3 regions of the Rahnella sp. CFA14(1/10) genome follow, and region 1 is predicted to be linked to each of the others. Evidence: predicted binding sites of a transcription regulator. Region 1 holds the regulator's gene; each other region holds the start of a gene.

The links. Region 1 encodes PhoB, which activates phosphate uptake and scavenging genes when phosphate is short. Its sites were predicted from a motif close to CTGTCATAAAACTGNCNNAT; they were not measured.
Region 2: the regulator PhoB is predicted to act here: its motif matches at 1,497-1,516, upstream of phnC (phosphonate ABC transporter ATP-binding protein).
Region 3: the regulator PhoB is predicted to act here: its motif matches at 1,883-1,902, upstream of pstS (phosphate ABC transporter substrate-binding protein PstS).

Annotation. Positions count from the first base shown of each region.
Region 1 is NZ_SEWS01000012.1:96,745-100,032, forward strand. It holds gene phoR (phosphate regulon sensor histidine kinase PhoR) at 1-1,274, opposite strand, end outside; gene phoB (phosphate response regulator transcription factor PhoB) at 1,297-1,986, opposite strand; gene sbcD (exonuclease subunit SbcD) at 2,214-3,288, shown strand, end outside.
Region 2 is NZ_SEWS01000001.1:566,469-569,756, reverse strand. It holds gene dld (D-lactate dehydrogenase) at 1-1,350, opposite strand, end outside; gene phnC (phosphonate ABC transporter ATP-binding protein) at 1,557-2,393, shown strand; gene phnD (phosphonate ABC transporter substrate-binding protein) at 2,465-3,288, shown strand, end outside.
Region 3 is NZ_SEWS01000006.1:330,067-333,354, forward strand. It holds gene pstC (phosphate ABC transporter permease PstC) at 1-544, opposite strand, end outside; gene pstS (phosphate ABC transporter substrate-binding protein PstS) at 737-1,777, opposite strand; gene rluF (23S rRNA pseudouridine(2604) synthase RluF) at 1,994-2,881, opposite strand; gene glmS (glutamine--fructose-6-phosphate transaminase (isomerizing)) at 3,060-3,288, opposite strand, start outside.

The DNA.
Region 1 (3,288 bases):
AACTTCGGTGCCAGCGTAAACATGAAGCGCGTGCCGACCCCCACTTCACTCATGACTTCAAGTTTGGTGTGGTGATGGCTGAGCGCATGTTTGACGATCGCCAGCCCGAGTCCGCTGCCGCCGGTCTGCCGCGAGCGGGCCTTATCGACCCGGTAAAAACGTTCGGTCAGGCGCGGGAGGTGCTGCGGCGCAATGCCCGGCCCGTTATCACTGATCTGGAATTGCGCGCCATGCGGCGTTTGCTGCCAGCTGACTTCAATCCGCGTCCCGGCAGGCGTGTGGTTGACGGCGTTATACACCAGATTCGATACCGCACTGCGCAACTGATCTTCATTACCAAAGACGTTCAGTTTGTCATTAATGCGAAACACCACCTCATGCCGGCCGTTGCTTAACGTTTGCACCTCACGTTCGAGCATACCGAGCATCACCGGAATATCGACTTTCTCATGCAAATCAATATTCGCTGAAGCTTCGATTTTCGACAGCGTCAGCAACTGCTTCACCAGCCCGTCCATTCGCCGCGTCTGTTCCTGCATGGTATCCAGTGCTTTGGTGCGGAAAGGTTCTTCCAGTTTGGCGTCTTCCATCATTTCCAGATATCCCTGCAATACGGTCAGCGGGGTTCTCAGCTCATGACTGACGTTAGCAAAGAAGTTACGCCGTGCACCTTCAAGCTGACGCATCTGTGTGACATCGCGTGCCACCATCAGCAGTTGCCCTTCTGAATAAGGCATAACGCGAAACTCGACGTAATGCTCATTATTGAGTTGCAGATTCAGCGCCCGGCTGAAATCGCGGGTCTGGATCCACAACCGGAATTCCGGATAACGCAGCAGGTTGAAGATATGTTGCCCGTTATCTTCCGGCCAGCGGAAACCGAGCAGATCCTGCGCCAGCCCGTTACACCAGAAAATATTGCCTTCTTCCGTAGTCAGCACCACGGCATCGGGCAGCGATTCAGCACCGCTGCGAAAACGTTTGATCAACTGACCTAATTCGCGACGCCGGCGCCGGTTGCGCATCTGCATCTGGTTAAGCCCGTAGAACAGCGGCTCCCAGCTCCAGCGGCCGTTCGGCGGCGTAATACTGCGGTCAAGCCACAGCCAGTGAGAGAGTTTAAGCTGGTTGTAATAATTCCAGCCCAGTGCCGCAACCAGCGACACAAACAGGAGCCAGCCGAAATGACCGACGAAAATACCGAGAATTAACGCTGGCAGACAAAAGAGAAAAAATTCGCCGGCCAATCGTTTCCATGACAAACGTTCTAGCACACAGATTCTCCGCTGTGAGGACTCAATAACGCGTTGAAAAACGGTATCCGGTACCACGAACAGTCTGGATCATTCTGTCATGTCCGCTGGTTTCCAACGCCTTACGCAAACGACGAATATGCACGTCTACGGTGCGATCTTCCACATAAACGTTAGTGCCCCAGACGTTATTGAGCAACTGTTCCCGGCTATAAACACGTTCAGAATGCGTCATAAAGAAGTGTAATAACTTAAATTCTGTCGGCCCCATATCAAGCGCCTGTTCGTTGGCCATCACCCGGTGAGACGAGGGATCCAGGCTTAAACCCTGCATGTCGATCACTTCTTCCACCGCCATTGGCGAGATGCGACGCATCACCGCTTTAATGCGGGCAACCAGCTCTTTCGGGGAAAACGGTTTGGTGATGTAATCATCGGCACCGACTTCGAGGCCACGCACCCGATCTTCTTCTTCACCGCGTGCGGTCAACATCATCACCGGAATTTCGCGGGTCAGCGCCTCACGTTTAAGATGCTTAATAAACTGAATACCGGAACCGCCAGGTAACATCCAGTCGAGCAGGATAAGTTCAGGGTAAGGTTCAACAAGCTGCCCAATCGCTGAATCAAAATCCTCAGCTTCTACGGCCTGATAGCCATTTTGTTCCAGTACAAAACACACCATTTCACGGATTGGAGCTTCGTCTTCAACCACCAATATACGTCTAGCCATCGTAGGTCCTGCCAATAGGTTAGCGATCTTTTATTTGATTGCGGGCGCCATTATGCGTCAGTTTTGTGACAGATTTATGAACGAAAAGAATGGTTCATTACAGTCAAATATGACAGATAATTAGCGGCCATCTTGCTGAAATTGGACTGATTTATCGGGGACATCTCCCCCCGCCGACGTTTATACTTTGCCCCATTGTCGTCATCCAGGGTTCATACAGGAGTCTCATGCGCCTGATCCACACGTCAGACTGGCATCTTGGCCAGTACTTTTTCACCAAAAGCCGTGCAGCCGAACATCAGGCATTTCTGCGCTGGCTGACCGGTCAGGTGCAGCAACATCAGGTCGACGCCGTGATTGTCGCGGGTGATATTTTCGATACCGGATCACCGCCCAGTTATGCCCGCGAATTGTATAACCGCTTCGTGGTGGAATTACAACAAACCGGCTGTCAGCTGGTGGTACTGGCTGGCAACCACGATTCCGTCGCAACACTTAATGAATCACGCGAGCTACTTTCCTGCCTGAATACGCGGGTGATTGCCACTGTCGGCGAAAATCTGTCTGAACAGATTTTGGTGCTCAGTCAGCGTGACGGAAAACCGGGCGCGGTACTGTGTGCCATCCCGTTTTTACGCCCGCGTGATCTGCTGGCCAGTCAGGCCGGTCAGTCCGGCAGCGACAAACAACTGGCATTGCAGGAAGCCATCGCCGCACATTATGACGCGCTCTGGCAGGCCGCGCAGGCCAGGCGTGATGAACTTGGCATACCGCTGCCCGTTATTGCAACCGGCCATCTGACCACCGTTGGCGTCAGTACTTCTGATTCCGTGCGTGACATCTATATAGGCACACTTGACGCCTTCCCCGCGCAGGCGTTCCCGCCGGTTGATTATGTGGCGCTTGGCCATATTCACCGCGCACAGTGCGTCGCAAAAACTCACCACATCCGTTACAGCGGTTCGCCAATTGCCCTGAGCTTTGACGAACTGAGCAAAGCCAAAAGTGTGTATCTGCTCGATTTCGACGGGGCAACGCTCAGTGCCATCGACACGCTGGAAATTCCTGTTTTCCAGCCCATGCAGATACTCAAAGGCTCGCTGGCGGAAATTGAAAAGCAACTGGCGCAGTTCGAAGGCGGCGATGCACAAAAACCCGTCTGGCTTGATATCGAAGTCGCCACGCAGGATTATCTCAGCGATATTCAGCGGCGTATTCAGGCGCTGACTGCGGATTTGCCGGTGGAAGTTGTCCTGTTGCGCCGCAGCAAAGAACAGCGCATCAGCAGCATTGAGCAGCAGG
Region 2 (3,288 bases), on a different contig from region 1:
CAGAATATCTTCCACTTCTTTTTCATGTACTGCGTGATAGCGCACGGCGGCACCAGCGGCGGCGAAGCGGTGCAGGAAAGCTTTTTTGCCTTCGTCGGCAGAACAGATAAAGAAATCCCCCTGACCCTCAGTAAAGAAACGTGTCAGAAAGGTTCGGGCCTCGTCAATGCCGGGGCCGGACATTTTCAGCAGTAAGTGATGTTCAAACCGGTCACGGTACTGTTTCATGCGGGGGGGAAGGTGATTAGGTAAAGCTTTGCTCAGGCATTGCATCACACGGTCACTGAAATTTTTGGGCAGGAATGGAACCTTACTGGCGTGCGCATCGAACTTCCCTTTGGCAGTAAACATGTCCGGCATTTTGTCGGTGCCAAGCTTGTCGATCATCATAAATGTATCTTTACCGTAGACTTCGGTGATATCGAAAATATCCCGATGCATATATTCCCCGGCCACCGGAAGATTAACGAAATCACGCAGGATCTGACGACGTAATTCTGTCAACACCGCAGTGTCATTGGTGCCGATGTAAAAAACCTGCTGTTGTGTTTCTGCCGGAAAGGTATCCAGCCGTACGGCGAAAACGGCCAGTTTACCCGCACAACCGGATGCTTCAAATAAACGTCGTTCATCCGCGTTGAAACGCGATGGCGTATCCGCATCCACTTCGCGGACACGAGAAGCATAATCATGATCCGAGGCCAGGCGCTGATCATGCGTGATATCGGTTTCACGGTAATCGCCTCTTTCGAGACGTGTGAGGATTTCTTCCGGCGTTTCGCCAAGGTTAATTCCCAGATGGTTAATCAGTTGCAATTCACCCTGCACATCGATCTGCGCATACAACGCCATTTCGGTATATGCCGGTCCGCGTTTCACCAGCGATCCGCCGGAATTATTACAAATCCCGCCGACCACCGACGCGCCAATGCAGGACGAGCCAATCACCGAGTGCGGTTCGCGGTTGTAGGGTTTGAGGATCTTTTCCAGTTTGTAGAGCGTGCTGCCGGGAAAACCGATCACCTGATGGCCACCGTCGAGTAACTGGATCTGGTCCAGTTTCAGTGTGCTGAAAATAACAATGTCGCGGTCATAGTCGTCGCCGCTGGGCGTCGAGCCTTCGGTCAGGCCGGTATTGGCGGCCTGCATAATGACAATCTTATCGGCGGCGATACAGGCCTTGAGCAGTTGCCACTGTTGCAGCAGCGTTTGCGGAAAAACCACCGCCAGCGCTTTGCCGCCACCGGAGCGGAACCCTTTACGATAGCGTTCGGTATTGCTGTCGCCGGTCAACACGTGGCGGCTGCCTGCAATCTCTTTCAGCGCGGCGATGAGTGACTGATTATCCATTTCATCTTCCTTTTTTAATGTGATGCCATCTAATCATAGGCTTAAATGATACTTATTAAGTTAAATGTCATTCGGGATATGGGTTAGGTAATTTCACTTAATCTGTTGCATTTTTGTCATGCGCTGTCCATTAAATCGTCATTGATGTGTCATAAAACTCGCGCTTAATGAACGCCAGATAACGAAAGCAACCGAGAGACAGCATCATGGCTCAAGCTCAACTTAAGCTGGCACAGGCTGAATATCCTCAGACCGGGCCACAGCATCTGAACAAGGTTCTGGACGTCAAGGGTCTCGTGAAATCCTACAAATCAGGTCAGCGTGTCCTGAATGACATCAATTTTGATCTCCATGCCGGTGAATTCGTGGCGGTAATTGGCCGTTCCGGCGCAGGTAAATCCACTCTGCTGCATGTTCTCAACGGGACTATCCCGCTCACAGAAGGCAGTGTGGTATGCCATTACGAAAATGGCGAACAGCAGGAACTGGCAGGGCTGACCGGCAAAGCGTTGCGTCGCTGGCGCTCGTGTTGTGGCATGATTTTCCAGGATTTCTGTCTGGTACCTCGTCTTGATGTTCTGACAAATGTGTTACTGGGGCGTCTCAGTCACACCTCAACGTTCAAATCATTTTTTAATCAGTTCGACGACGAAGACCGTGCCCGTGCTATCTCTTTGCTTGAATGGCTGCACATGTTGCCGCATGCGTTGCAGCGTGCCGAAAACCTTTCCGGTGGCCAGATGCAACGGGTAGCGATTTGTCGTGCGCTGATGCAGAACCCAAAAATTCTGCTGGCTGATGAACCGGTGGCGTCACTGGATCCGAAAAATACCCTGCGCATCATGAATGCGCTGAAAAAAGTCAGCGAAGAGAATATTGCCGTGATGGTCAATCTGCATTCGGTTGAACTGGTGAAAGATTATTGCACCCGCGTTATCGGCATCGCGAAAGGGCAGATTATTTTCGACGGACATCCGGATCAGTTAACTGATGATATTTTGCATCAGTTATACGGTGAAGAGCACGACGCTATAAACAGTTAAATAATAATGTTATTTATTTTTTTGCAGTGCTTATTTCTACTTTCACTCAATCTACACAAGGTCATTATTTCATGAAGAAGTTATTACGTCTGGCAGTCTTCGTAGCAGGTTCTTTTACCGCGATGCACAGCATGGCAGAAGATGCTCCTAAAGAATTAAACTTAGGTATTTTGGGCGGGCAGAATGCCACTCAGCAAATCGGTGATAATCAGTGTGTAAAAGATTTCTTCGATAAAGAATTAAATGTGGATACCAAACTGCGTAATTCATCCGATTATTCAGGTGTTATTCAGGGGTTGTTAGGTAAGAAAGTCGACATGGTATTAAGCATGTCACCTTCATCTTTTGCTTCGGTTTATATTAATAATCCGAAAGCGGTGGATCTGGTGGGCATCGTGATTGACGATACCGACAAATCTCGTGGTTATCACTCCGTTGTTATTGTTAAAGCCGACAGCCCGTATCAGAAATTATCTGACCTGAAAGGCAAATCATTCGGTTTCGCTGACCCGGATTCCACTTCCGGTTACCTGATCCCGAACCAGACATTCAAGAAAGAATTTGGCGGCACCACGGATAATAAATATAACAATTTCTTCTCCAGTGTCACCTTCTCCGGTGGCCATGAGCAGGATATTCTTGGTGTGCTGAACGGTCAGTTTGAAGGTGCCGTAACATGGGCTTCAATGATCGGCGACCGTGAAACCGGTTATACCTCCGGTGCGTTCAACCGAATGATCCGCATGGACCATCCGGATCTGATGAAGAAAATTCGTATTATTTGGGAATCTCCGCTGATCCCAAATGGCCCGATTTTAGTGCGTAGTGATTTGCCACCGGCATTTAAAGCTAAGCTGGTTTCCGCCATTAAGAAACTGGATAAAGATGACCACGC
Region 3 (3,288 bases), on a different contig from region 1:
TGATCATAATGGCGAGAATGACACCTGCCGCCAGAATGCCGATACCGAAACCCGGGCCAGCAAACAGTTCGCCAACAATCGGGATACCGGAAAGCACGTCGCCCACTGGCGTCTGGAAATATTGCGCAAACAGCGGGGCGAAAACGAACAGACCCCACATGCCATAAACAATACTGGGGATAGCCGCCAGCAGTTCAATAGCAATCCCCAGCGGGCGCTTCATCCAGTTAGGTGCAAGCTCGGTGAGAAATAATGCGATGCCAAAGCTCACCGGAACAGCAATCAGCAGGGCAATAATGGAGGTTACAACCGTGCCATAAATCGGCACCAGTGCACCAAATTGTTGGTTCGGCGCATCCCAGGTTTTCGTCCACAGGAAGGATAATCCGAACTTTTCAATGCTCGGCAGAGAAGCAATAAACAGCGAGACGATAATGCCGCCCAGCATAAATAGCACTATCAGCGCTGCCAGTTTAACCAGCGCGCCGAAGATGATGTCACCGTTTTTGCCAGGTGCCTTGATAGCCGGCTTGTATTCAGCCATACCACTCTCTTTTAATTCAGATTTAATTCCCTCCCCGGCCGGAGAGGGAATGAAGCAGAGTTACTATACCCAAAATAATTGGAGTTGCACCAAGGCAGCAAGCAAGTGAATCCCGATGAGCTTACTCAAGTAAGTGATTCGGGTGAACGAGCGCAGCTAACGCCGGTGCAGCTTCAGGTATGACGGGTATTCCTAGTACAGTGCTTTACCGCTGCTGTCTTTGATGTTGGTCTTCCAGGCTGCACGGATCTGCTCTACAACAGAGGCTGGCAGTGCGGCATAGTCCAAATCAGTTGTCAGTTTGGTGCCATTTTTGTAGGCCCAGTCGAAGAACTTCAGCACTTCTGCGCCCTTCGCTGCATCTTGCTGATCTTTGTAAACCAGGATGAAAGTGGTGGAGCTGATTGGCCACGCATTATCACCTTTCTGATTGGTCAGGTCCTGAGCGAAGGTTTTGCTCCAGTCAGCGCCTTTAGCAGCTGCACTGAAGGAGGCTTCCGTCGGGCTGATAGCTTTGCCGTCTGCATCGACCAGCTTGGTATAAGCCAGGTTATTTTGCTTAGCATAAGCATATTCAACGTAACCGATTGAACCTGGCAGACGCTGTACGAATGCGGCCACACCGTCATTGCCTTTGCCACCGAGACCCGTTGGCCAGTTCACCGTTGAACCTGCACCGATTTTGTCTTTCCACTCGCTGTTGACTTTCGCCAGATAGCTGGTGAATACGAACGAAGTACCGGAACCGTCAGCACGACGCACCACTGCGATGTTGGTGTCTGGCAATTTCACACCCGGGTTCAGCTTAGTGATCGCTGCGTCGTTCCACTTTTTGATTTTACCGAGGTAAATGTCACCCAGCGTTGCGCCATCGAGTGTCAGCTGACCAGATTTGATGCCAGGGATGTTAACAGCCAGCACCACGCCACCGATCACGGTAGGGAACTGGAACAGGCCATTTTTATTCAGATCTTCTTCTTTCATCGGTGCATCAGATGCGCCGAAATCAACGGTCTTGGCGATGATTTGTTTTACACCGCCGGAAGAACCGATGCCCTGGTAGTTCACCTGAGTACCGGTTGCTTTCTGATATGCGTCAGCCCACTTAGCGTAGACAGGTGCGGGGAAGGTGCCGCCAGCGCCAGTCAGGTTAGTGGCAGCGAAAGCAGACATTGCTGTGAGGGAGAAAGTCGCTGCTACAAGACCGGCGACGGTGTTACGCATCAATTTCATGTTCCACTCCTGGTGGTTTTAAACTTCCCGACTGATGTCGACGTTAATTAAAGTGTTTGGCACAGGAGGAAAATAGGACAGTTTAGTGACAGTAAAATGTACGTTATATGACAGTTTTATGACACCGTTCACAATTCGAACCACCCGGGCAATATGAAGGTGTTTTAAGCGGGAAAAGCCGGTTATTACACCGGCAGATAATGAAAAACAGGTAAATTAACGCCCTTTTTTCTTACGACCAGGCTGGGCAAAACGCTTGCGGGATGCAGAATTAGTTTCAGGTTTTTCGGTATTTTTTGTTTTTGTGGCAGCCGGTTTTGTGACAACCGCTTTTTTAGCCTGAGTATGGTTTGCCTGCGTTTTTTTCGCCGGTTTATCTTCAGACGAGGAGTTTTCAATCAGCCTGAATAACTCGATCAATTCATCATCGGTTAAATCCCGCCATTCTCCCGGTGGAACACCTTTCAGGTTGATGTTCATAATACGCACGCGCTCAAGCTTAGTGACTTCATAACCGAAGTGCTTACACATACGGCGGATCTGTCGGTTAAGCCCCTGTACCAGCGTAATACGAAACACCATGGGTGCTTCTTTCTTTACTTTGCATTTCTTGGTCACCGTGCCAAGCATCGGCACGCCAGCACCCATACCTGCAATAAATTCGTCAGTGATCGGTTTATTAACGGTCACGATGTACTCTTTTTCGTGATCATTACCGGCACGCAGGATTTTATTGACCAGATCGCCATGGTTAGTCAGTAAAATCAGCCCCTGAGAATCTTTATCCAGACGGCCAATCGGGAAGACACGCTTGCTGTGATTGACGAAATCACGAATATTGTCCCGCTCCCCCTCTTCCATCGTGGTGATAATACCTACCGGCTTGTTCAGCGCGATAAGCACCAGATCTTCTTCATCACGTGGCTCGATAAGCTGACCGTTAACTTTCACCACGTCTGTGGCAAACACCTGAGCCCCCACTGCGGCACGCCTGCCGTTGATGAAAACATTTCCCTGTTCGATGTAACGATCGGCATCGCGGCGTGAGCAGATACCGCTCTCGCTAATGTATTTGTTAAGACGAATGGAGGAATTGGTCAGCATTCAGCGGGGTACCTTCAGAAAAACGCGAACTATACCTTATCCGGGGCGGGTTACGAAGCCTGAGAGGGGAGAATCGTGATCGGCTGCCGGGAAAGTGGGGAATCAGGCAAAAACATTCTGAAAATAGAAAAGCGCCCCGGGAGGCGCTTATATATCGCATAGCTGAAACCGGACAGTCTTATTCGACAGTCACAGATTTCGCCAGGTTACGTGGCTGGTCAACGTCGGTACCTTTAATCAGGGCAACGTAGTAGGACAGCAACTGTAGCGGAACGGTATAGAAAATAGGTGCGACAATTTCCTCAACGTGTGGCAGCTGGATAATCTTCATGCCTTCACTGTCGGTAAAACCGGCATCCTGATCGGCAAAGACATACAGCAAACCGCCACGGGCGCGCACTTCTTCG